2 regions of the Vibrio harveyi genome follow, and region 1 is predicted to be linked to the other one. Evidence: riboswitches for the same ligand, from Rfam matches in the RefSeq annotation. Region 1 holds a riboswitch; the other holds the start of a gene.

The links. Region 1 has a riboswitch for thiamine pyrophosphate ahead of thiD (bifunctional hydroxymethylpyrimidine kinase/phosphomethylpyrimidine kinase). Riboswitches for the same ligand answer to the same signal wherever they lie in the genome.
Region 2: it holds a riboswitch for thiamine pyrophosphate, as region 1 does, so the genes downstream of both, thiC (phosphomethylpyrimidine synthase ThiC) here and thiD (bifunctional hydroxymethylpyrimidine kinase/phosphomethylpyrimidine kinase) in region 1, are expected to answer to the same signal.

What each region holds. Positions count from the first base shown of each region.
Region 1 is NZ_CP125876.1:393,378-396,796, reverse strand. Features, by position in the region: gene QMY49_RS18315 (ABC transporter ATP-binding protein) at 1-534, opposite strand, end outside; gene thiD (bifunctional hydroxymethylpyrimidine kinase/phosphomethylpyrimidine kinase) at 524-1,396, opposite strand; TPP riboswitch at 1,506-1,616, opposite strand; gene QMY49_RS18305 (TldD/PmbA family protein) at 2,097-3,419, shown strand, end outside.
Region 2 is NZ_CP125875.1:3,140,646-3,144,064, forward strand. Features, by position in the region: gene QMY49_RS14860 (multicopper oxidase family protein) at 1-1,093, shown strand, start outside; gene crcB (fluoride efflux transporter CrcB) at 1,217-1,600, shown strand; TPP riboswitch at 1,662-1,760, shown strand; gene thiC (phosphomethylpyrimidine synthase ThiC) at 1,924-3,419, shown strand, end outside.

The DNA.
Region 1 (3,419 bases):
TTGCAACTTATGGCGAGTAACCGCATCCAGTGCAGAGAAAGGTTCATCCATCAGGACTAGAGGCTTGTCTTGCATCAGAGTGCGAGCAAGGGCAACGCGCTGTCTCATGCCCCCAGAGAGCTGAGCTGGCTTAGCATCCGCGTAATCGGCGAGTCCCACTTGGCTTAGTAAAGTCAGTGCTCGTTGTTTATTTTGCTCTGGTGATTGGTCTTGAGAAAATCGAGAACTTAGGCAGACGTTGTCTAACACATTTAACCACGGCAGCAACAAGTCTTGCTGCGCCATGTAGGCAATACGCTTGTGTAAGGTGATGCCATCCGTGGTGGTTAATTCACCATGCCATTCGACTTTGTCGTCTAACAACCCAGCTAGATAACGAAGGATCGTCGTTTTTCCGCAACCACTGCGACCAAGTAACACCGTCCATTGATTGGCAGGGATGGCCATACCCAACCCAGCTAATGTTGGTGTTTGGCTGTCTTTGTATTGCAGACTTGCTTCGGTAAGCTGAATGCCGAGTGCATTAGCGCACATGCGTGTGACCTGCAAAAAAATGGTTCACAGGACCATGACCTTTACCGACATCCAATTCGTCAGCGTGTGCGATAGCTTGGCTGATGTACTGCTTACCAAGGTGCACCGCTTTGTGCAGGTTGTTGCCTTGACCAAGGTAAGACGCGATAGCAGAAGACAGTGTGCAGCCTGTGCCATGGGTGTTTTTGGTTGGAAAGCGTTTAGCGCTAATTAACTCGGCATTGTCTTGCATGATCAGCAGATCGTTGCTGTTTTTGTCTTTTTCCAGATGACCGCCTTTTAACAGCACCGCTTTTGCCCCTAATGCGCGCAAGTCAGCAATCATATCGTTCATTTCAGATTCTGATTGAGGAACTGGTTTACCTGTCAATGCAGCACCTTCAGGTAGGTTAGGGGTAATGATGTCTGCGAGCGGAATCAATTCTTCTTTTAAAGTGCTGATTGCCGACTGTTCCAGTAATAGATCGCCGCTGGTGGCCACCATAACAGGGTCAATCACGAGGTGTTTTGGCTGGTATTGTTTAATTTTGTCTGCAACGACTTTGATGATATTGGAATCGGCCAGCATGCCCACTTTAACTGCAACGATGTTGAGGTCGGTAAATACCGCATCAAGTTGGCTCTCTACATGGTCGAGAGGGATTGGGAAAATCGCAGAAACGCCTTGGGTATTTTGCGAAGTAATCGCCGTGATTACCGAGCAAGCAAAACTGCCGGTTGCGGACATGGCTTTTATGTCGGCTTGAATGCCTGCGCCGCCACCGCTATCAGAACCTGCAATCGTTAACACAATCGGTGTGTCTGTTGAAGTTGCTGCTTGTGGCTGTGTTGATGGTTTTTCTTGGCTTGACTGCTGCGCCATGGTCGCTCCTATTACAAGACGTACAGGAACTGACTTGGCCAAGCAAGGGAAGATCGGTGATCGGATCCATTGGGCTAGCTGCACTGGTCGAGACTCAAGGCAAGCTAGTGGCAAAGTGATGATAGTTCCCTACGTCAGTGCTAACTGAATCAGGTTCAACGGGTCTCGAATTTCGATCTCAGCCGATGCATTCACTGCATGGGCCCCCCGACTATTTCGTCAAGATAATAGCAGTTCACTCAGTTACGGTGCACGTGTTTTTTATGGCTAGAGAGAGTCATCATTTAAATATGAGAACTGGATTCTCTTCGTAATTAGAGCCCCAGCGTTGTTAACTGCGCTCACTCGCCCAATCACATAGGCTAACTATGCTCATGGGACTCTTTCGCTTGTTGCCTAGCTGGAACCCTTATTATTTTGTGAATCCAACAGCAATGTGGTGGCAGAATTTAGTGTAAATAACGTGCTGCATTGAAACTGGCAGTTCAAGACACTATCTAATAGTGAGATGTCGACATAATACGTAACGATTCGTTCTTTGGTTTAGCAAGGATTAGCATAAAACAAGGTTAAAAAAGTGTTAATATTTAACGCGTTGCCAATATGCTTTTGAGTCATCCAATTTAGGTTGTGACTGTTATACACAAAGTCTAACTCAAAGGTGGGGAAGGCTAGGACGATCAACGAGCAAGGAGATTTCATGCTTAATTCTGTAACAGCGAAAGCGGTGATCGATCATGCCCTCTTTTTAGGGGCTGATTTCGCTGAGCTATTCGTTGAACACCATCAAACCAACACTGTCCAGATCGCATCTGGTGAGGTGGATAAGGTGAACTCGGGTATCGATTTTGGTATCGGTATTCGTCTCTTCTTCGGTCATAAAGTGCTTTACGGTTACACCAACAGCACCGATGAAGTCGAGCTTAAACGCGTAACCTCACTGCTTGCAGCAAAAGACAAGCGTGAGCAAATCGTGTCAGCAGGTTCTCTCAATCTGAACCGCTACCCAATTCAACATGGTTGTCGTATGCCACTTGGCAAAGACGCTAACCTAGATTCTAAAATCGCTTTCCTATTGCAAGTTGACCAAGCTGCTCGTGCTGAGAGTGAACATATCAGCCAGTTCATTGGCAGTGTGCTTCAGCGTGAACAACAAGTGTCTATCTTCAACTCAGAAGGTCTACACGTTGACGATACCCGTCACTACATACGAGTTGCTGGTAATACTGTCGCTCAAAAAGGTAATGAGCAGTCTTCTGGTATGGAAGGTCCTGGCGCTCTTGCTGGTTGGGAATTCAGTGAACAGCTTGATGCCAAAGAGCTAGGTCAAACTATCGCGCAGCAAGCGTTGGTCAAACTTGGCGCGGATGCGTGCCCATCGGGTGAAATGCCAGTAGTGATTGGTAACGGTTTTGGCGGAGTAATTTTCCATGAAGCTTGTGGCCACTTGCTAGAAACCACTTCGGTTGCGAAGAAAGCTTCAGTATTCCACGACAAGATGGGCGAAATGGTTGCTCACACCGCAGTGAATGCAGTCGATGATGGCACCATGACTAACGAATGGGGCTCGATTCATGTTGATGATGAAGGCATGAAGACTCAGCGCACTCAATTGATCAAAGACGGTAAGCTTACCAGCTTCATGGTCGATAAAATGGGGGGCATGAAGACAGGTTACGAACCTACGGGGTCTGGTCGTCGTCAAAACTACAAGTTCGCACCAACCTCGCGTATGCGTAACACCTTTATCGAAGAAGGCGAGCATTCACTTGATGACATGCTGACAGGCATCGAGCGTGGTATCTATGCGAAGAAGATGGGCGGCGGCTCGGTTCAACCGGGTACGGGAGAGTTCAACTTTGCCGTTCGTGAAGCTTACCTCATTGAAAATGGTAAAATCACCAAACCTCTGAAAACTGCAACGCTGATCAGCACGGGTCCAAAAGTGCTGAAAGAAATCAGCATGGTCGGCAAAGACATGGCGCTTGCGCCGGGCATGTGTGGTTCCGTGAGTGGTTCAGTG
Region 2 (3,419 bases), on a different replicon from region 1:
AATCCCTATTGAAATGGATGGTGTCCCTTTCTTGAGCCAGCCGCCTATTATGCCGGGTGAAACATTCGTTTATGAATTTACACCACCAGATGCGGGCACATTTTGGTATCACCCACACATGAATAGCGTTAAGCAACTTGGGATGGGCTTAGTTGGGCTAATCATCGTTGAAGAGGCGGAGCCTGTTCAGTTTGATGAAGAGCATGAAGTCGTCCTCAAGCATTGGCATTTAGACAAACAAGGACAGTGGAAGAACCTTATGGTACCTCGCTTAAGCGCTCGTATGGGAACCCCCGGAGAGTGGAGTAGCGTTAATGGTGTTCATGAGCCTGTTTATATGCTGAAGCAGAATGCTACCACGCGATTAAGAATTGCTAATGTCGATAACACCATTACTTACCCGATCGCTATAGTAGGCGCAGAGGCTTGGGTTATTGCTATAGATGGTAATCCTGTTAAAACGCCTTATAAGCTCACTCAGCACAAAATTGGTCCAGGAATGAGGTTAGATGTTGGATTGATTGCTCCGAAGGCTGGAGAACGTGTTTATGTGCGTCAAATGAAAGGACGTTTCCCATTTTCTTTGTGTGAGTTTGATATTGTTGAGTCTGACCTGCCGGGTAATCAGAAACTGCCTTTATTGCCTCTCAACCCTGTGCCAGATCTTGATTTGGAAAATGCGGAACAAATTGATTATGTGTTTGAATGGGAGGGGGCGGTCACTCCTGCCGATAAATCGGGCAAAGCGATACCTAAGTTTTGGTTAATGAATAAACGAGCTTGGGAGGGAATGAGTAAAGATAATATTCCAGCACCGCTTTCAACATTGGAGCTCGGAAAAACTTATATTTTCAACCTTAAGAACGTCACCCAATATCATCATCCTATTCACCTTCATGGGCACACGTTTACTGTTCTTGAGTTAGATGGCAAAAAACTCGATGAACCGTTTCATACCGATACGGTCTTACTTGGAAAAAATGGCAGTGCGAAAGCGGCATTTGTTGCAGATAACCCAGGGCGTTGGATGTACCATTGTCATGTGATCGAACACATGAAGACGGGGTTGATGGGTTATATTGAAGTAAAGTGACTCCTGTAACTTTTTAAATCTTGATAAGTTTTAAGCGCTATACTTTGCTGAATTCTAAGATTGTATAATCACTATTACCGTAAATTTGATTACAATGTCGCCATTAACTTTTCTGGGGGAATTATGGGACAACTATCCGTTTTGGGTTTTATTGCATTGGGTGGTGCATTTGGTGCATGTTCTCGGTACTTAATTTCTGAACTTTGTGTGATGCTACTCGGTCGTGGCTTTCCGTACGGTACCTTAACCGTGAACGTCGTTGGCTCATTTATTATGGGTCTACTGATTGCTGCGTTTGAAACGGAGTTGATGGTCACTGACCCATGGCGTCAAATCATCGGTCTTGGCTTTTTGGGCGCATTAACTACATTCTCTACTTTCTCGATGGATAACGTGTTGCTTATGCAGCAGGGCGCTTTCTTTAAGATGGGATTGAACGTACTACTGAATGTCGTGTTAAGCATTTCAGCTGCGTGGATTGGTTTCCAATTATTGATGCGTAGCTAGCAAAAATACTCAAATCTTAATCAGGTCGGCTTGGTTTAACCAAGCCGTTTTTATATACTGATTTTACTTGTCGGAGTGCCATAAGGCTGAGACCGTTAATTCGGGATCCGTTGAACCTGATCAGATTAGAATCTGCGAAGGGAACAAGAGAAGATATCTACACCAGTTCTACCTGGTCGACCTATCAAATAGTCGAATGTTGTTATAGACGAAGAGCACTCGCTCAACTTGTCTTTAATTCGATTCCTCTTGTCGCATCTATCCGCCAAGCATTTTTATCCCAATACTTTTTATCTAAGCATAACAAAGCAAGGAAAAATGCTATGTCGAGTCGCAAGCAAGCGAGACTGGAAGCAAAACAGTTCATTGATACACTCTCGGTACAACCGTACCCAAATTCAAGCAAAGTCTACGTAGAAGGTTCACGTCCCGATATTCGTGTGCCAATGCGTGAAATATCACTCGCTGATAGCCTTATTGGAGGCACAAAAGAGGCGCCTATTTTCGAGCCTAATGAGCCAGTCCGCGTTTACGATACCTCGGGTGTATACACAGATCCAGAACACACCATAGACCTCTACAACGGCTTACCTAAGCTGAGAGAAGGATGGATTGAAGAGCGTGCCGATACTGAACTACTTGATGAAGTAAGCTCGGTATACACCAAAGAGCGCTTAGAAGATGAAACGTTAGACGATCTTCGTTACGGTAATCTACCACGTATTCGACGTGCCAAAGATGGGCTGTGTGTGACTCAGTTACACTATGCTCGCAAAGGCATTATTACCCCAGAAATGGAGTACATCGCCCTACGTGAAAATATGGGACGTGCTCAATACCGCGATGAAGTGCTGAATCAACAACATCCGGGTCAAAGCTTCGGAGCGAATCTTCCAAAAGACATTACCGCCGAGTTTGTGCGTAAAGAAGTCGCCGAAGGTCGCGCGATTATCCCTTCTAATATCAACCACCCAGAATCCGAACCAATGATCATTGGACGTAACTTTTTGGTCAAAGTGAATGCCAATATCGGTAACTCATCGGTCACTTCTTCGATTGAGGAAGAAGTAGAGAAGTTAGTATGGGCAACGCGCTGGGGTGGCGATACCGTTATGGATCTCTCTACTGGACGTAATATTCACGAAACTCGCGAGTGGATTCTGCGTAATAGTCCGGTTCCGATCGGTACTGTACCTATGTACCAAGCGCTTGAGAAAGTGAATGGTGTGGCGGAAAACCTTAACTGGGAAGTGATGCGCGATACTCTGATTGAGCAAGCAGAGCAGGGCGTTGACTACTTCACTATTCATGCCGGTTTACTACTTCGCTATGTGCCAATGACAGCAAAACGCGTTACTGGCATCGTTTCTCGTGGTGGTTCTATCATCGCGAAATGGTGTTTAGCGCATCACCAAGAAAGCTTCTTATATACCCACTTCCGAGAGATCTGTGAAATCTGTGCTAAGTACGATGTCGCACTATCTCTCGGTGATGGTCTGCGTCCTGGTTCGGTTGCAGATGCTAACGATGAAGCGCAATTTGCAGAGCTTCGTACCCTTGGTGAGTTAACCAAGATTGCGTGGGAATACGACGTACAGGTGATTATCGAAGGTCCTGGTCATGTTCCAATGCATATGATCAAAGAGAACATGGAAGAGCAGTTAGAGCACTGCCATGAGGCTCCTTTCTACACCCTTGGTCCACTGACTACAGACGTTGCTCCTGGTTATGACCATATTACTTCAGGTATTGGCGCTGCGATGATTGGTTGGTATGGCTGTGCGATGCTTTGTTATGTAACTCCTAAAGAACACCTTGG